One region of the Streptomyces sp. NBC_00075 genome, then DNA from elsewhere that is predicted to be linked to it. Evidence: predicted binding sites of a transcription regulator. Region 1 holds the regulator's gene; the other holds the start of a gene.
The links. Region 1 encodes HspR, which represses chaperone genes until heat shock. Its sites were predicted from a motif close to TTGAGNNNNNNNNNCTCAA; they were not measured.
Positions count from the first base shown of each region.

Region 2: a site for HspR is predicted at 3,753-3,771, ahead of lon (endopeptidase La). Genes of this name have one in related genera too.

Region 1 is NZ_CP108243.1:5,002,729-5,012,588, forward strand. Features, by position in the region: gene OG787_RS21680 (PA14 domain-containing protein) at 1-1,602, shown strand, start outside; gene OG787_RS21685 (PA14 domain-containing protein) at 1,646-4,060, shown strand; gene OG787_RS21690 (heat shock protein transcriptional repressor HspR) at 4,123-4,569, opposite strand; gene dnaJ (molecular chaperone DnaJ) at 4,576-5,766, opposite strand; gene grpE (nucleotide exchange factor GrpE) at 5,812-6,468, opposite strand; gene dnaK (molecular chaperone DnaK) at 6,465-8,330, opposite strand; gene OG787_RS21710 (MraY family glycosyltransferase) at 8,438-9,466, opposite strand; gene OG787_RS21715 (heterodisulfide reductase-related iron-sulfur binding cluster) at 9,671-9,860, shown strand, end outside.
Region 2 is NZ_CP108243.1:3,430,233-3,440,092, reverse strand. Features, by position in the region: gene OG787_RS14600 (response regulator transcription factor) at 1-451, opposite strand, end outside; gene OG787_RS14595 (spermidine synthase) at 596-1,288, opposite strand; gene OG787_RS14590 (hypothetical protein) at 1,442-1,717, shown strand; gene OG787_RS14585 (rhomboid-like protein) at 1,832-2,653, shown strand; gene OG787_RS14580 (GNAT family N-acetyltransferase) at 2,939-3,616, opposite strand; gene lon (endopeptidase La) at 3,794-6,208, shown strand; gene OG787_RS14570 (MarR family winged helix-turn-helix transcriptional regulator) at 6,398-6,901, shown strand; gene OG787_RS14565 (hypothetical protein) at 6,924-7,715, opposite strand; gene OG787_RS14560 (nitrate- and nitrite sensing domain-containing protein) at 8,155-9,860, shown strand, end outside.

The sequences.
Region 1 (9,860 bases):
TTCTTCACGAACACGGCCTTCTCGGGCACCCCGAAGAAGACCGACTGTGACGGGACGATCAGCGAGAGCTGGGGAGCGAAGGCCCCCGCCCCCGGCCTTCCGAAGGACAACTTCGGCGTCCGCTGGACGGTGACCCGCGACTTCGGCTCGGGCGGCCCCTTCGCCCTGACCGCCGCCGCCCAGGACGGCATCCGCGTCTACGTCGACGGCAAGGCCAAGGTCAACCTCTGGAAGAACGTCACGGCGACCCGCACCAAGACGGTCAACGTGACGATCCCGTCCGGCAGACACACCGTGCGCGTGGACTATGCCAACTTCGCGGGCAACGCGAACGTCAACTTCGCCTACACGCCCCGCACTTCGGCAACGGTCGACAAGGTCAAGCCGCTGGTCCCGACGGGCACCGCGGTGGCGTACGACAAGTCGTCCGGCGAGGCCAAGCTCACCTGGGCGAAGAACAAGGAGCTGGACCTCGCCGGCTACCGCATCTACCGCCGCCTGAACGGGAGTTCGTTCGGCGGCACCCCACTGGCGACGACCGCCTCCACCTCGTACACGGACACCACCCTCCCGGTCACGGGCGCGGGTTACTTCTACGAGGTCCGCGCGTACGACAAGGCGGGCAACGAGTCGGCCGGTACGGCGGACAAGGGCGTCGTCACCGTCGACCGCGTCGCTCCGGCCGCGCCCCAGGCGCCGACGATCGTCAACGAGTCGGCGGCGAACGGGCTGCGGGTCAGCTGGAGCGCGGTCGAGGGCGCGGCGTCGTACCGCGTGTACCGGGCGATCGGGGCGCAGGGCCGGTTCTTCGAGATGGGCCGTACGGACAAGGTCTCCTACCTGGACACCTCGGTCATCGAGGACATCGCCTACCGCTACCGCGTCTCGGCGGTCGACGCGGCGGGCAACGAGTCCGGGGCTTCGCCCGTCGTCAACAGCACGTACGACGACGACACCGCACCGCCCGCCGTGACCGGCCTGAAGGTCACTCCGACCGAGTACGGCTTCCAGCTGAACTGGGACGCGAACCCGGCCGCGGACCTCGCGCGATACGCGGTCTACGTGGGCGAGTCGGTCGAGGACAAGGCGACCGGCGAGAAGGTGTGCTCGGCGGCCGGCCCGGTGAAGTACGTGAAGGCCGACACCACCTCGTACTCCTACCTGACCCGCCCGAACGGCGAGCAGGCGTGCCTCTTCGTCGACGCCCTCGACGGCGCCTGGAACTCCGTGTACACGGAGACCGGCACCGCCCCGACGGTCGTGGCCACGGAGCTGAACACCACTCCGGGCGTGGCGACTCCGCCGGGCTCCCCCCTCCACCTGACGGCGGACTCGACCGAGGGCGCCGGTGCCAACCAGCTCTTCTGGAGCGGCCTGGACACCAACTCCCCGCAGGCGGCGGGCGGTTACCGCGTCTACCGCTGGAACGCGGCGGCTTCGGCGTACGAGAGCATCGCCACCGTGGCCAACACGGCTTCCGCGTACGTCGACGCGGGCGCGAAGCCCGGCACGACGTCCTACTACTGGGTGACGGCGGTGGCGGCGGACGGCACGGAGTCGGTTCCGGCGGGCGACTGGGCGGTCAACGCTCCCGTGAACTGACGGCACGCGTAACGCAGAAGCAGAAAGAGCAGCGCAGAACCGTATGAGCATCACCAGACGCACGACGGCCGCGAGCGCGGTGGCGCTCGCCACCGCCGGTGGCCTCCTCACCGTGGTCCCAGCCCCGACCGCCTCGGCGGCCACGGTGACGTGCAACTCCCCCGTCTACAAGCGCCAGTTCTTCGCGAACACCACCTTCTCCGGCACGCCGAAGAAGACCGACTGCGACGCGGCCATCGCCGAGAACTGGGGCGCGAAGGCCCCGGCCACCGGCCTCCCGAAGGACAACTTCGGCATCCGCTGGACCGTCACCCGCGACTTCGGCTCGGGCGGGCCCTTCGCGCTCACCGTCGCCGTGCAGGACGGCATCCGCGTGAACCTGGACGGCAGGGTCAAGGTCAACGTCTGGAAGAACGTCCCGACGACCCAGAAGAAGACCGTCAACCTCACCATCCCGTCCGGCAAGCACACCCTGCGCATCGACTACGTCAACTGGACCGGTTCCGCCGACGTCAAGTTCGGTTACACACCCCGGACTTCGGCCACCGTCGACAAGGTGAAGCCCCTCACTCCGACGGCGCCCTCCGTCGCGTACGACAAGACGACGGGCAAGGCCAGGCTCACCTGGGCGAAGAACAAGGAGATGGACCTCGCGAGTTACCGCGTCTACCGGCGTCTGAAAGACACTTCCTTCGGCAGCACACCCCTCGCGACGGCCACCTCCACGACGTACACCGACACCACGCTCCCGAAGACGGGCGCGACGTACTACTACGAGGTCCGTGCCCGCGACAAGGCCGGCAATGAGTCGACCGGTACCACCGACCTGCCCGTCACCACTGTGGACAAGACTCCGCCCGCCGCACCGTCCGTGTACTGGGACGGGTGCCCGGACAGCCAGCCCTATGCGGCCCCCCAACTCGTCACCACCGAAGCGAACAGGGCCGACATCGCCTGGTACGAGTTGCAGCGGCTCGACACCGGCACCTGGAACACCGTCTACTCCGGTCCCAAGGGCGCGATCTGCGACACCGGGTACCCCGCCGACGGCAGCGAGGTCACCTACCGGGGCCGGGCCCGTGACAAGGACGGGAACTGGTCCGTCTACTCGGCCGCCACCACATTGACCACCCCCGACCTGACGCCCCCGGCGCCGGTCACGGACGCCCGTGTCGAGTACCGGTCGGGGGTTCCGCACCTGGTCTGGTCACCCGTCGATGGGGCCTCCTCGTATCAGGTCGTCCAGTACGACCCGGCCACCGGCGGCTGGCTCAACGCGTCGCCCGGCGGTGGCTCCGTCAAGGAATCCGACGTCGTGCCACGCCAGTTGGCCGCGACCGCCGACACGTACCGGTACGCGGTCCGCTCGATGGACGCCAGGGGCAACGCCGCCACTTCGGCGGAGATCACGCTGACGATGGCCGACCGGCCCGAGGCGATCCCCCCGTACGAGACCACCGCGAACCGGTCCGGCCCCGGGGTGTCCGTCTCGTGGAGCAGCGCCGACCCGTGGACCTACGACGATGGCCCCCTGCTGACCTACCGGATCGTGCGGACCGACCCGGCGACCGGCGAGAGCGTCGTCGTGGACAAGTGCAAGCCGAACAGCGCGTTCGACGAGCCGCTGACGGACCCCTCTGTCGACTGGTGGTGGGCCGGTGACGACGCCCCGGCGTACGCCGGCCGCAAGGTGATCCGCGGCCGCTGCTGGGATGTCTCCGGGGCCTCCAGGACGACGTACGAGTACCGGGTCGTCACCGTCGACCGGTACGGACACGCCTCGCAGCCCGGCCCGGCGGCCATGGAGACCACGCCGGACACCGAACGCCCGGCCCCGGTACGGAACCTGACCGCCGAGGAGATTCCGCTCGGCGTACGCCTGACCTGGACGCCGCCCGCCGACGACGACGTCGCCGCGTACTACGTGTGGCAGGGCATCACCGACCCGGGCACCGGCGACACCGTCTGGAAGAAGAACTGCTGGACGGGGGACTCGCTCGCCGAGACCGAGATCCTCTGCCCGACCGTGCCGGACGGCGCCACCCACGTCTACCGGGTGGCCGCCACGGACGACTGGGCCTACCTCGACGAGGGCCCGGACTTCTTCCACACGGCCGACATCTCGGTCGCCCTGTCCGACACCCGGCCCCCGGGCTGGACCGGTACCGGGGTCCGCGAGGGCCAGCTCCCGACGCTGGAGGTCGGCTGCGAGGAGACAGACGGTCTGGGTGACTGCTCCCTGCTGACCGACTATCGCGTGGACCGCTGGGACCCGGTCTCGGGCTCCTACACCACCCTCACCACCGCCAAGGTCGGCCGCCCGACCCTCTACGTGGACCGCACCGTGCACGAGGACCTGCTGAACCTGTACTACTACCGAGTGGTGTTCACCGATGCCTCAGGCATCGAACTCGCCACGCGGCAGACGGCGTACGGCATCTGGAACAACTGGCTGTGACCACGTGGAAAGGGGCCCGGAGAAATCCTCCGGGCCCCTTTTCACATGCCTGTGCGGCCAAGTCAGTCCTGCTGCCGCTTGGGCCGCCAGACCACCAACGCACTGGTCTGCTGAACCTCCTGATAAGGCACCAGATCCCGCCGATAAGAAGCATGCACCGCCGCCTCCCGCTGCTGCATAGCCGCAGCGGCGCCATCCAGCGCAGCCTCCATCTCCGCCACCCGTGACTGCAACGCGGCCACCTGGTTCTCCAGTTCGATGATCCGCTTGATGCCGGCCAGGTTGATGCCCTCGTCCTGCGACAACGCCTGCACCGCGCGGAGCAGTTCGATGTCGCGGGCCGAGTAGCGGCGGCCCCGGCCGGCGGTGCGGTCGGGGGAGACCAGGCCCAGGCGGTCGTACTGGCGCAGGGTCTGGGGGTGCAGGCCCGAGAGCTGGGCCGCCACCGAGATGACGTAGACCGGGGTTTCCTCGGTCAGTTCATACGGGTTGCGTCGACGGCCGTCCATCTCCGATCAAGCTCCCTTCGCTGCCTCGAACAGCTCTGCCCGCGGATCCTCGTCCGCGGTCGCCTCGCGATACGCCTCCAGTGCGTCACGAGCCTTCCCCGTCAGCTCCGTCGGGACACTCACCTCGACGGTGACCAGCAGATCGCCCCGGGTGCCGTCCTTGCGGACCGCGCCCTTGCCCCGCGCGCGCATAGTGCGCCCGTTGGGCGTGCCCGGCGGCAGCTTCAGGGTGACCGGCGGGCCGCCCAGGGTCGGAACCCTGACCTCGCCGCCGAGTGCCGCCTCGACGAACGTCACCGGCACCGTCACCGTCAGGTTGTCTTCCTTGCGGCCGAACACCGGGTGGGCGTCGACATGGACGGTGACGTACAGGTCGCCCGCCGGGCCACCGCGCTCGCCCGGTGCTCCCTTGCCGCGCAGGCGGATGCGCTGGCCGTCGGCCACGCCCGCCGGGATGCGCACCTGCATCGTCCGGGACGACTTCGCCCGGCCGCTGCCGTTGCACACCAGGCACGCGTGTTCCGCGATCAGGCCCCGGCCCTTGCAGTCCGGGCAGGGGTCCGTCAGCGAGAAACCGCCGCCCGAGCCTCGGGCTACCTGGCCCGTCCCCACGCATGTCGGGCATACGCGCGGTGTGCCGTTCTTGTCGCCCGTCCCGGAACACGCCTTGCACGGGGACTGGGACGTCATGCGCAGCGGGACCGTCGCGCCGTCCACCGCCTCCGTGAAGCTCAGCGTGACCTCGGTGTCGATGTCCTGGCCGCGCCTGGGCTGCGTACGGGTGGTCCCGCCGCCGCCCCGGTTGAACAGGCCGCCGAAGACGTCCCCGATGCCACCGCCGAAGCCGCCCGGACCGGAGCCCGAGCCGGCCCCGCCCTGGGGGCCGCCCCCGAAGAGGTCGCCCAGGTCGAAGTTGAAGGAGCCGCCGCCCGCGCCCGGCCCCGGGCGGAAGCCGCCGTTGCCGAAGAGGGCGCGGGCCTCGTCGTACTCCTTGCGCTTCTTGGGGTCGCCGAGGACGTCGTTCGCCTCGGAGATCTCCTTGAAGCGCTCCTCGGCCTTGGCGTTGCCCTTGTTGGCGTCCGGGTGGAACTCGCGGGCGAGTTTCCGGTACGCCTTCTTGATCTCGGCCTCGGTGGCGTCCTTGGGGACGCCGAGGACCTTGTAGAAGTCCTTCTCGATGAAGTCCTTGGTGCTCATCCCCGACGTCCCTCCTCTCCGGAGTCCCCCACCTCAGTGCTCACGTCAGCCCTCTTCCGGGCCACCGTTCTCCTTGCCGTCCGCCGACTCCGTGGAGTCGCCCTTGTCGGCCTGCGTCGCCCCGGGCTGGGGCTCGGCCACCGCGACCCGCGCGGGACGCAGGTTGCGCTCCCCGAACCGGTAGCCCGGCTGAAGGATCGCCACGCAGGTCGTCTCCGTGACGTCCGGCGCGTACGAGTGCATCAGGGCCTCGTGGATCATCGGGTCGAAGGGCTCGCCCTCCTTGCCGAACTGCTGGAGGCCCATCTTGGCGGCGACGGTCTCCAGCGACTCGGCGACGGACTTGAACCCGCCGACCAGTTCGCCGTGTTCCCTCGCGCGGCCGATGTCGTCGAGCACGGGCAGGAGCTCGCTCAGGAGGCTCGCGATGGCGATCTCCTTGACCGTGATCCGGTCCCGCTCGACCCGGCGGCGGTAGTTCTGATACTCGGCCTGGAGCCGCTGGAGGTCCGCCGTGCGCTCACCGAGCGCCGTACGTACCTGGTCCAGCTGTGCCGTCAGACCGGCGACCTGTGCTGCTGCTGCGTCCCCGGCCGGGGACGCCCCCTCAGAAGAGGGGGCGGCCTTCGGCTCGGCGTCGTCGGGGGTGGCGCCGGAAGGGACGTCGGGCTTCTCGTCGAAGCCCGGAGTCTCCTCCGTCACGCGGCACCGTCCTTGCGCTCGTCGTCGACGATCTCGGCGTCGACCACGTCGTCGTCGGCCTTCGGGGCCTCGGCGCCGGGCGCCGCGTCACCGGCGCCGGCGGCCTGACCCGCCTGGGCGTCGGCGTACATCGCCTGGCCCAGCTTCTGCGAGACGGCCGCGACCTTCTCGGTGGCGGTGCGGATCTCGGCGGTGTTGTCGCCCTCGGCGGACTCGCCCTTGAGGGCGACCTTCAGCTCGTCGATCGAGGCCTCGACCTCGGTCTTGATGTCGCCGGGGACCTTGTCCTCGTTGTCCTTGAGGAACTTCTCCGTCTGGTAGACGAGCTGCTCGCCCTGGTTGCGGGTCTCGGCGGCCTCGCGGCGACGGTGGTCCTCGTCCGCGTACTGCTCGGCCTCCTGGCGCATGCGGTCGACCTCGTCCTTCGGCAGCGAGGAGCCGCCGGTGACGGTCATCTTCTGCTCCTTGCCCGTGCCGAGGTCCTTCGCGGTCACGTGCATGATGCCGTTGGCGTCGATGTCGAAGGACACCTCGATCTGCGGGACACCGCGCGGGGCCGGCGGCAGGCCCGTCAGCTCGAACATCCCGAGCTTCTTGTTGTACGCCGCGATCTCGCGCTCGCCCTGGTAGACCTGGATCTGCACGGACGGCTGGTTGTCCTCGGCGGTGGTGAAGATCTCGGACCGCTTGGTCGGGATCGTCGTGTTCCGCTCGATGAGCTTGGTCATGATGCCGCCCTTGGTCTCGATACCCAGGGACAGCGGGGTGACGTCGAGGAGCAGTACGTCCTTGACCTCGCCCTTCAGGACACCGGCCTGGAGCGAGGCGCCGATGGCGACGACCTCGTCCGGGTTGACGCCCTTGTTGGCCTCGCGACCGCCGGTCAGCTCCTTGACCAGCTCGGCGACGGCGGGCATACGGGTCGAGCCGCCGACGAGAACGACGTGGTCGATCTCGGAGAGGGCGATGCCCGCGTCCTTGATGACGTTGTGGAACGGCGTCTTGCAGCGCTCCAGGAGGTCGGCCGTCAGCTGCTGGAACTGGGCGCGCGTGAGCTTCTCGTCCAGGTGCAGCGGGCCCTCGGCGGAGGCCGTGATGTAGGGCAGGTTGATCGAGGTCTCGGTGGACGAGGACAGCTCGATCTTGGCCTTCTCGGCGGCCTCGCGGAGGCGCTGGAGGGCCATCTTGTCCTTGCCGAGGTCCACGCCGTGGCCGGTGCGGAACTGCTGCACCAGGTAGTCCATGACGCGCTGGTCCCAGTCGTCACCACCGAGGTGGTTGTCACCGTTGGTGGCCTTCACCTCGACGACGCCGTCGCCGATCTCCAGGAGGGACACGTCGAAGGTGCCGCCACCGAGGTCGAAGACGAGGATCGTCTGGTCGTCCTTGTCCAGGCCGTACGCCAGAGCGGCGGCCGTGGGCTCGTTGACGATACGCAGGACGTTCAGGCCCGCGATCTCGCCGGCCTCCTTCGTCGCCTGGCGCTCGGAGTCGTTGAAGTAGGCCGGGACGGTGATGACCGCGTCCGTGACCTTCTCGCCCAGGTAGGCCTCGGCGTCGCGCTTCAGCTTCTGGAGGATGAAGGCGCTCATCTGCTGCGGGTTGAAGTTCTTGCCGTCGAGCTCGATCTTCCAGTCGGTGCCCATGTGGCGCTTGACCGACCGGATGGTCCTGTCGACGTTGGTGACCGCCTGGCGCTTGGCTACCTCGCCGACCAGCACCTCACCGTTCTTCGCGAAGGCGACGACGGACGGCGTGGTCCTGGCACCCTCGGCGTTGGTGATGACGGTGGGCTCGCCGCCCTCCAGAACGCTGACGACGGAGTTAGTCGTGCCCAGGTCGATGCCGACCGCACGTGCCATTTCAATTCCTCCAGGGGAATGACGAAGTATGACTTGAGTGGAACGGACTCAAGTGTGCATCACTCCCGTCGCGCGGTCAACAGAGCTGAGTCGACCCCGCTCAACTCTTATCCGTTCCTTACGCGCAATGCCGCCCTGACCTGCGCCGACTGCACGGCCTGCGCCCGCCGCAGCCCGTACACGGGAACCCTCAGCAGCCCCAGTACGACCATCCCGGCCACCCCCACCACCCACCACAGCCCCGCCCCCGCGACCCACCCGCCATGCGCGAGCACCCCCACCAGCACCGCCCCGAAGGCCCCCGCCCCGAGCAGCACGGCCGCCCCGCGCGGGGTGAGCCCCAGCCGCCGCAGCCGGTGCGCGAGATGGTCGGGACCCCCGCGCGACAACGGCCGCCGGGCCACCCGCCGCGACACGACGACGAGCACCACGTCCGCGCCGGCCACGGCGGTGAGCGCGAACAACACCCCCGCACTGGGCGCCAGTTCGTGCCCGGTCCGCACGACCACAGCAGCCGAGGCCAGCACGAACCCGGTGAACAGGGACCCGCACGCGCCGAACGCGATCCGCGCGGGATGCCAGTTGTGCATGAGGAACCCGGTGAGCGCGGCGGCCAGCACGCTCAGCAGCACCGCGAGCCCGTCGAACACCTCGACGGCGGCACACGCGCTCACCCCGAAGGCGGTCAGCACCCCGACCGTCCCCACCAGCCCGTCGGCATGGTCGAGGGCCCGGAAGGCGACGGCGACGAACACGATCCACAGGAGGGCGAGCAGCCCGGCCCCGAACCCCAGCTCCCGGTACGGCACGACGAACGCGGCGGCGACGGCCGTACCGGCGACCAGGAACCGCGCCTTCACGCGCCGTACGTCGGCCACGAGCCCGAGCGCCCCGACGCCCGCCCCGGCGAGCAGCAGCGCACCGATCCCGTCCCCCAGAGGGGCGTACCCGGTCCACTCGCCCACCCCCGCGACCAGCCCGGTCGCGAGCACGACCGCGAGCCCGCCGAGCAGCGGCAGGGGCCGGGCCCGGCGCCGGTCGAGGACGCCGAGGCGCAGGGCGAGGGTCCGCAGGAGGGCGGTGAGGACGGCGGCGAGGAGGAGGGCCGAGGTGGCTGCGAGGATCCCGTAGAGCACGGGCTCACGTTAGATGGAAACGTAACAATTCTGTACGAATAACACGATTTACTCTGATGGGATTTGATCTACGACTCAGGTAAGCCTCAGCGATCCAGATCACTCCGCCGCTGACTACAGTGCGAGCGAAGATGTGGGTAGTCTCTGACAGACTGCCTAAGTTACCGCTTAGTAATACTGCTCGCAGGCCTGAGGAGCCCCGACATGCAACTCGCCGCGATCATCGTGTCGCTGGTCCTGACCGTGGTCGGCGTCGCGCTGCTCGCACGCGCCATCGGTCAGTTCGTCCGGTACTTCAAACTCGGCCAGCCGGTCCCGGCCGGCGTGCGGACGGACAACCCCTACCAGCGCAGCGTCACGCTGGTGAAGGAGTTCCTCGGCCACACCCGGATGA
Region 2 (9,860 bases), 1.6 Mb from region 1:
GGATGCCGGAGCGCGGCGTCGACGCGGCGATGGCGGCCCGCTCGACCCGGCGCAGCAGCACGTGCACGCGTGCGGCCAGTTCCCGCATGGAGAAGGGCTTCGTCATGTAGTCGTCGGCGCCGACCCCGAGCCCGACCAGCATGTCGGTCTCGTCGTCGCGCGCGGTGAGCATCAGGACGGGCACGGCCCGCTGGGCCTGTACCCGCCTGCAAACTTCGAGCCCGTCGAACCCGGGCAGCATGATGTCGAGGATCAGCAGATCGGGCTGCCAGGCCTCGGCGGTGTCGACGGCGGCCGGCCCGTCGCCCGCGGTCTGCACGAGAAATCCCTCTGCGCGCAGACGGGCCGCGATGGCGTCGACGATTGTCGGATCGTCCTCGACCACGAGAACCCGGCGCTGGGCGCCGGGAGTCGCCGTCGCGCCGTTCTGGGAGGTGTGTGTCTGCTCCATCGCCCGCCCCTGAAGTGTGCTTTCCGGAATCAGTGGGGTGATTCCTTGGCTGCGCTTGTCCGCGCATGACTGCGATTGACGCCGCCTGATCGGATCAGTGATCGGCGTCAGGGGAGCAGAGTACGGGCAGTCACCGCGTGAGGGCTATCCAGGTCTTACGGCGAGGTGTACAACGTCGGGGACTCCCCGGGCAACTGGGACCTCTTCGGTACGCACCCGCTGGAAACCGGCATTACGTAGAGTTCCCTCGAATTCCGGAGAGGGTTGCGCGGACCACACCGCGAGCACCCCGCCCGGCCTCAACACCCTTGCGCAGCTTGCCAGTCCGGCCTGCGAGTACAGGCTCTGATTGTCCTCCGTGACGGTCCAGTCGGGCCCGTTGTCGATGTCGAGACACAGTGCGTCAAATGTGGCAGAGGTCTCATTGACGTATCTCACGAGATCGGCTGCGACGATCTCGGTGCGGGGGTCGGAGAAGGCCCGGGACGAGATTTCCGCCAAGGGCCCGTCCTGGTGCCATTCGACGATCGCGGCCTCCCGTTCGACGACGGTGATACGGCCCCAGCGGGGTTCGTCGGCGGCGTGCGCGAGGGAGAAGCCGACACCGAGGCCGCCGATGAGGACGTGGGGTGGTGCGGCCGTCCCGGGGTCGAGGGCGTCGAGAGCCACATCCATGAGAAGACGTTCCGAGCGGCCGTCGGAAGTGTCCATCAGGAAGCACCCGTTGGCGATGATCTGTAGTAACTCCCCGTGCCGCCGCAGCACGACTTCGCCGTACGGGCCGTCACGGCGGTCCAGGACTTCGGGGGCGGTGTAGGAGGTGGTCGAGCGGGTCATGAGGGCATCTTGGCAGGGGCGGTGGAGTGAACTCCAGGTGATTCGCGGTGCCTGTCGGATGTGCGAGACGCGTCGGTAGTCTCTCCGGAACAGCCCCGAGCGACCTGCGAGCGACCAGTGGTCCGAGACCTGTACAACGTCCGGTTGCAGCCTGTGGAAGGCGGTCCCACGCCGCTGACCGACGAGGAGGAACAGCGCGCGCGGGCGGTGCTGTTCAGCGAGTTGGGCAACCGGATCGCCGACCGGGGCTGGGTCCGGTTCCCCGCGTACTCGCCGGAGGAACGCCGTCGCCTGGTCGACGTCGCGCACCGCCTCAGCGCTCACTGGGGGCAGCAGGTCTTCGTCGAGGCGGAGGACCAGTGCGCCATGAGGCTCTACCTCGCCGGGCACGGAACGCAGACGGCGACGCCCTCGCTGCCGCACGCGTAGGAGTCTTTGCGGCGCTTATCGGCTTGCTGTGAATCGGCCGGTGCGTGGCGCGGGTCACAGACAGCGGCGTGCGTCGGGGCGAAGGCTGGGGCGAAACGGAAGGAGCGCCTCACCGTGGAACGGGCCGGTACGAAGGGTGACGCGGCGCCGGATGCCCCGGCGCCCTCGGACATGCCCGTCGCGGAGGGCGTACGGCTGCTGGACGGGATGCCGAGCCAGCGGGGACCGGCGGAGACCGTGTCCGCGCGGCCCGTGGCTGCTCCGCCGGGCAGGCGGGCTCTCCGGCCCTGGCGGCTCCTCCCCACCCCCACCGGGACGCCGTTCACCTTCACCTTCGCCGCCGTCCTCCTCGTCACCGCGTTCGTCGCCGAACACGCCGACCCGGCCCTCGTGCACACCCTCCACCAGGGCTCCAGCACCGATGTCGCCCACCTCATGCGGACGCCGGTGTTCGTGCTGGTCACCAGCGCGCTGTGGGTCGTGGGCGGCGTGACCTCGCCGTACGCCGTTGTCTTCCTGCTCGTCCTCACCGCGCTGGAGCGGCGGATCGGGGGACTGCGCACCGCCGGGGTCTTCGCCCTCGGGCATGTCCTGGCCACCCTCGCGACCGAGGTCCCCGTGGGGCTCGGCGTGCTGGTGGGGTGGCTGCCGGAGACCTCGCTGCACCGGCTCGACTACGGGATCAGCTTCGGGGTCGCGGCGAGTGTGGGGGCGTTGGCGGGGTTGCTGAGGCCTTGGCTGCGGTGGCCGATTCTGATCGTTTTCGGTGGGATGCTGCTGGACGACCTGGTCGCGTACGCCGATCCCCTCACCAACTGGGGGCACGTCATGTCCCTCGCGATCGGCGTCGCGACCTGGCCGGTCGTGCGGCGGTGGCAGCGGTCGCGGAACGGGCTCGGTGCCGGGGCTCACCTCGTGGCTGTCACCGCTCCGTAGCCGCCGGCCGCGTCCAGTTCGTCGAGTGACCCTGAAAGGAGCCCGCTCCACCGCGGTGGGAATCCGGCCGCCGGGCACATCGCGCAACCAGGCGGCGTACGTCAGGAACTCGCGCACCATGTACCCCCGGAAGACGCCGAACTCCTGCGGGAGACAGCCGAGTCGGCGGCGGATCTCCAGACGCTGGGCCGGGATGCGCGGGTCCCGGTCGAGCAACGTCGACTGGTTTGTTTCGAGGGGGGAGCAGGCCCAGGGCGCCGTCCGGTCATGCTGGTTGGCGCATCGTCACCTGTTGCCGGATGCCCGCTCCTGCCCGGCCCCCGCCCCCACGAACTTCGCGTTCGTCAGCAGCGCCTCCACCCGCCACCCCAGCGCCTCGTACAGCGCCCGTCCGTCCGGTGTCCCGGCCAGTACGCCCTGCTCCGCGCCCTGGGCGACTGCCTCCCGCGCGAGCGTCCGCATCACGAAGGAGCCGAGGCCACGGCGCCGGTGCGCGGGGGAGGTCTCCACCTGGTCGACCACCGCCGTTCTGCCCGTCGGGGCGATCTGGCCGCGGGCCGCCCAGGAGCCGTCGGGTGCCGCGAGCATCACGCGGGTCACGCCGGCGCGCGTCCAGACGCGTACCCGGTAGCCGTCGGGGGCGACGGGCGCCTCCGCGGGCGTCAGCGGGACCGACATCAGGTAGCCCGGCTCGGGGTCGGTCCGCCAGCCCTCGCCGAGCCAGCCGCCGACCGTCGCCGGATCGGCGAAGACCTTGAGTGTCACGCCCGTCCCGGTCACCGCGTCGGCCACCTTGCGGACGGTCCGTTCCTCGACGGCGTCGTTCACCGCGTCGAGGACGTGCCGGGTGACGTGCTCGGCCGTGCCCACGTCGATCGTGTATCCCCAGGGCTCGGCCAGCGGCGGCGACGCCCCGCGCGAGACGACCCAGCCGTCGACCCAGGCCCGCACGGTTCCGTCCACGTCGACTCCCTTTGTAATGGCTGAGCTGCGGTAATGAGTGTTACTTGGCTGACTGTATGCGGGTGGTCGGCCGTCGTGGCAGAGGTGATCGCTCACGGCGAACACGCCCTGGGGAACAATCGACCGCCCCCAAGCATTGAGTCGGCATAGCTCAACTTGACTGCCGAAGGGGAGATCATGGCTTCGACGTCCACACCGCTCACTCTGCCTGTGCTGCCGCTCGACGACGAGGTCGTGCTGCCCGGAATGGTGGTTCCGCTCGATCTGAACGACGCCGATGTGCGGGCCGCCGTGGAGGCCGCGCAGGCCGCCGCGCGCACCGAGCCCGGGAAGCCTCGGGTGCTGCTCGTGCCGCGTATCGACGGGTCGTACCCGAGTACCGGTGTCGTCGGCACCGTGGAGCAGGTCGGCCGGCTGGCCGACGGCGATCCGGGCGCCCTCATCCGGGCCCGGGGGCGCGTGCGGATCGGCGCCGGGACCACCGGGCCGGGAGCCGCGCTGTGGGTCGAGGGGACTCGCGTCGACGAGACCGTTCCCGACCCGCTGCCCGGTCATGTCACCGAACTTGTCAAGGAATACAAGGCACTCGCCACCTCCTGGCTGCGGAAGCGCGCCGCCTGGCAGGTCGTCGACCGGGTCCAGGCCATCGACGACGTCTCCGCCCTTGCCGACAATTCCGGTTACTCGCCCTTCCTCAGCACCGACCAGAAGATCGAACTCCTGGAGACCGCCGACCCGGTGGCCCGGCTGAAGCTCGCCACCCAGCAGCTGCGCGACCACCTCGCCGAGCAGGACGTCGCCGAGACCATCGCGAAGGACGTCCAGGAGGGCGTCGACAAGCAGCAGCGGGAGTTCCTGCTGCGGAAGCAGCTCGAAGCCGTACGCAAGGAACTGCGGGAGATCAACGGCGAGAAGGACGGCGAGGAGTCCGACGACTACCGGGCCCGCGTCGAGGCCGCCGATCTGCCGGAGAACGTCCGCGAGGCCGCGCTCAAGGAGGTCGACAAGCTGGAGCGGTCCTCCGAGCAGTCGCCCGAGGGCGGCTGGATCCGGACCTGGCTCGACACCGTGCTCGAACTGCCGTGGAACGAGCGGACCGAGGACTCGTACGACATCCAGGGCGCCCAGGCCGTGCTCGACGCGGAGCACGCGGGTCTGGAAGACGTGAAGGAGCGGATCACCGAGTACCTCGCCGTGCGCAAGCGGCGGGCCCAGCGCGGGCTGGGGGTCGTCGGCGGGCGTCGTGGTGGCGCCGTGCTGGCGCTCGTCGGGCCGCCCGGTGTCGGCAAGACCAGCCTCGGTGAGTCCGTCGCGCATGCCATGGGGCGGAAGTTCGTCCGGGTGGCGCTGGGTGGGGTCAGAGACGAGGCCGAGATCCGTGGGCACCGGCGTACGTACGTCGGCGCGCTGCCCGGGCGGATCGTACGGGCCATCAAGGAGGCCGGGTCCATGAACCCCGTCGTCCTCCTCGACGAGATCGACAAGGTCGGCTCCGACTTCCGGGGCGACCCCGCCGCGGCCCTGCTCGAAGTCCTCGACCCGGCGCAGAACCACACCTTCCGCGACCACTACCTCGAAGTCGAACTCGATCTGAGTGACGTGGTGTTCCTCGCCACCGCGAATGTTCTTGAGGCCATCCCTGAGGCTCTCCTCGACCGGATGGAGCTGGTGCGGCTCGACGGGTACACCGAGGACGAGAAGGTCGTCATCGCCCGGGACCACCTGCTGCCCCGGCAGCTGGAGCGGGCCGGGCTCGAGAGCACCGAAGTCGCCCTCGACGAGGGTGCGTTGCGCAAGCTCGCCGGGGAGTACACCCGGGAGGCCGGGGTCCGGAACCTGGAGCGGTCCATCGCGCGGCTGCTGCGCAAGGTCACCGCGCAGCACGAACTCGGCGAGCGGAAGCTGCCGTTCACCGTCGGTGAGGGCGATCTGCGGTCGCTCATCGGGCGTCCCCATCACGTGCCCGAGTCCGCGCAGGACCCGGCCGAGCGGCGTACGGCCGTACCCGGTGTCGCCACCGGGCTCGCGGTCACCGGCGCCGGGGGCGATGTCCTCTACGTCGAGGCCTCGCTCGCCGATCCGGAGACCGGCGCCGCCGGACTGACCCTCACCGGTCAGCTGGGTGACGTGATGAAGGAGTCCGCGCAGATCGCGCTCTCCTTCCTGCGCTCGCACGGCGCCGAACTGGAGCTGCCGGTCGGCGACCTGAAGGACCGGGGCGTGCACATCCACTTCCCGGCGGGTGCCGTGCCCAAGGACGGTCCGAGCGCGGGCGTCACCATGACGACCGCCCTCGCCTCGCTGCTCAGCGGACGGCTCGTCCGTACGGACGTCGCCATGACGGGCGAGGTCTCGCTGACCGGGCGGGTGCTGCCCATCGGCGGGGTGAAGCAGAAGCTGCTCGCCGCGCACCGGGCCGGCGTCACGACCGTGATCATCCCGAAGCGCAACGAGGCCGACCTGGACGACGTCCCGGCCGAGGTCCTGGAGAAGCTCGACGTCCACGCCGTCACGGACGTCCGCCAGGTCCTCGAACTGGCGCTCACCCCGGCGGAGAACCCGGCGGAGGTGAGGGTTCCGGCAGCGGCGTGACGGACGCTGCCGGTCGGTGGGAGCCCGGGTCCCGGAAGGGGTCCGGGCTTTCCCGTACGCCGGACGGGGGCCTGGGTGACGTCGGCGGTCCTGGCCTGCGAAATACTTGCCGAATACTGTCCGAGCTGCGGCAATGGCCGTGTTCGACGGACACCTTCAGAGCGGCGAGACCGGATCAGGAGTGCTGACGTGCACGAGGACGTGAACGGCGAGGGGAACCTCGGCGGACAGCGAGTCGAGTCCACGACGCCCGGACCCGGGGTCGAGCGGGAATTCCTCGCCCTGGAGCGCGAGTTGACCGTGTTCCTGCGGCGCGCCCGGGCCAACTCCGGGGAGATGGCCCGAGAGGTCCATCCCGACCTGGAGCCGTCGGCGTACGGGCTGCTGGTGCGGCTGGACGAGTGCGGGCGCCAGCGTGCCACCGAACTCGCGGCCTTCATCGGCGTCGGCAAGGCCACGATGTCCCGCCAGCTGCGTGCCATGGAGGAGCTGGGCCTCATCGCGCGCGAGCCGGACCCGGCGGACGGTCGCGCCTGGCTGGTCCACCTCACCGACGAGGGCCGGGTCCGCTTCCGTGCCGTACGGGAGGCGCGACGCGAGCGGTATGTGCGGGAGATGGCCGCGTGGGACCGGACCGAGGTGGCCGAACTGGCCCGGCTGCTGCATCAGCTGAACCTCGGCATGGAGAAGTAGGGCCCCTCCGCGATCGCCTGGTTCACAGCTCCACGTAGACCACCGTCGCGTCGTCGTGCGTCTTGCTGCGGCGCAGGCGTGGCCGGCCCGCGTCCGCGTCCGCCCGCTCCAGTTCCCGTACGCGGTTCAGCAGCGCCTGCGGGCCCTCCTTGCGTACGGCGGTGAAGCAGGCCGTCCAGTCGCCCTCGGTGAACTTCTCCACCCAGCGGGTCGCGCCGTCCGTCAGGGCCGCCAGGGCGCGCACCTCGGCGCGCGGGAGGGTGCCCGACACCGCGCGGGACGCCACCGCCGGATCGGCCGCCGCCGTGAAGAAGCCGCCCTCCTTGTTGCGTACCGTCGCGTCGGCGATCGCGTCCGTGGCCAGGGACGCACGGGGGACACGGGACAGCCGGTCGTCCAGGTGGGCGGTGACCGAGCCGTCCGGGGACTCGGTCAGCAGGGCCGAGTCGGACAGCACCAGATGCTCCACGACGTCCAGGGACCAGCGGGCCAGGACCACGGTCGCCTGGGGCGTACGGGGGTGAGAAAGGTCACAGGTTTGCGCGTGGGCCTCGGCGGTACGAGAGATGGCCGCCGCCAGCACGTCCTGGAGGGGCATATCCCGCTGCGAAACCGACAGTTCGGTCAGTGCGCCGCCGAGCCGGGCCGTGTACCAGGGGACGGAATGCAGACAGCCCGTGCCGGACCTGGGGGGAGTCACCCCGTCCAGGAGCACGAGCGAACCGCCCTGCCCGGAGGCGGGAAGTCCGATCGCGGCGAAGTCCTCATTGGGGCGGGCCGGATCACCGGGCTCCGTGACGAGTTCAGTGCGCATCCAGCCAGTCTGCACGAGGCCTTCACAACGTTCTCAAAAGGCTGGCAACAGTTGCCGAAACACCGGGTAGCCCCTGGTCAGACGCCTGGTTTGGGCGGGAATGATCTACTCCGTGAAGACGTGGTGGCGGATAATGTCAAAGCCCGCCGCCCACGTCCAACCGGCCCGCCGGGCACGGTGGGAGCACAGGCCAGAGGAACTTGCCGCCAACTCCCCGCCGATGTTGACTCCTTGATGTTCACTCCTTTGAGTGGCGGGTCAGGTGACGCGCGCTCCCTGCCCACCGGCATGGGAGGGTCGGGAGCCGGACCGTGCCGGAGAACCGGAACCGTACCGGGTGAGCGGCAGGCCAGAACCATCCGGGCGGCCATCCAGTTGACGGATCGTCATTCGGGTCCGGACGCATCGTCACCCGGGCCCATGGGCACACGAGTCAGGAATGCGAGCGACGGTGCAGAAGACGCGGCCTCGGCGCACAGGCAGGCAGACAGCTCCCGCAGGGGGCGCTACCGGTGACGCCCCGACCGATCCCGCGGGCCGGGGACGCCCCGCCCACGTCCGAAACCGGCTCATCGTGGCCGTCGCCGTCGTGGCCGCCGCGATCGCCGGGGCAGGTTCCCCGTCCCTGATCGCGGCCTCGTCCCAACTCCACGACTCCCAGGACCTGGTGACCCTCGCGGCACAGACCCAGGACGCCCTGACCCTCGCCCACTCGCTCGCCGACGAACGCGACGAGGTCACCGTCTACATCGCCGCCGGCCGCGCCAAGGCGAAGGCGCCCTCCGAGCAGCGCGGCGCCCGGGTCGACCGCCAGGTCGGCGATCTGCGCGCGAACCCCGACACCCCGGCCGCGCTGCGCGAGGACCTGGACGAGATCGCGACGCTGCGCCGGGAGGCGCTCACCGGCAAGAGCACCGCTCTCCAGGCCCACGAGACGTACTCCGCCGCCATCGCCGGGCTGCACCGCCTCGCCGAGCAGCTCGCCGAGAACCAGCCGCCCCGCGCGGGCGCCGGCGCGTACGCCCTCGCCGAACTCGACTCCGCCGTCCAGCAGGCCGCCGCCGCCCGGGGCCTCCTCCTTGCCGCGCTGAGCGTGCCGACCTCCACCGAGAACGTGTACGACCCGATCACCGGGCTGTCCTCCCGGGTGACCGTCACCTCACCGGCGAACACCAAGACCCGAAACGCGCTCACCGCCGCCGCCCAGCAGGCCCGCCTGCGCTCGGACGCGGCGATCCTCGACTTCCGCGAGACGGCACCCGAGACCGCCGTCGGCAGCTACGACTCCACGGTCACCGGACCCGAGGTCGACACCGCCGACAAGTACCTCGCCTCGCTCACCGACCAGCCCACGCTGTCCACGCGTGAACTCGCCACCGGCCTCAGCGGCGTGGACTCGGCCCTCTCCGCCCGCGTCGAGCTGATGCGCGGGGTCGAGGCCTCCCTCTACGAGCGCCGCACCAAGGCGCTCATCAAGCTCCGGGACGACGACGTCACCGAGCTGGAGATCCGGATCGCCGCCCTCGGCGCCCTCCTCCTGATCTCCGTGGGTATCGCGACCGCCATGGCCCGCACCCTCACCCGCCCGCTCTCCGTGCTGCGCCGGGGCACCGCCCGGCTCGCCGAGGCCGCCGACCCGCTCGCCGAGGAACCGGTCAAGTTCACCGGCCGCAACGACGAGTTCGCCCAGGTCGTCCGCTCCGTCAACGCCCTGCACGCCCGCGCCCTCGCCGTCCACGAGCGCATCGCCACCCTGGAGTCCGACCGCAAGCACCTGGTCGGCCAGCGCCAGAAGATGGCTGACGCCCGCGAGGAGCTGCGCACCGAACTCGCCGACGCGGCAACCCAGTTGACCCGCACCAGGCAGAACATCCACGGCACGTTCGTGAACCTCGCGCTGCGCACCCTGGGCCTCGTCGAGCGTCAACTCGCCGTCATCGAGGGCCTGGAGGAGCGCGAGCAGGACCCGGACCGGCTCGCCACCCTCTTCAAGCTCGACCACTTCGCCACCGTCATGCGCCGGCACAGCGAGAACCTCCTGGTCCTCGCCGGCGCCGAACACGGCCACCAGCACGCGGGTCCCGTCCCGCTCGTCGACGTCGTCCGGGCCGCCGTGAGCGAGATCGAGCGGTACGAGCGGGTGCG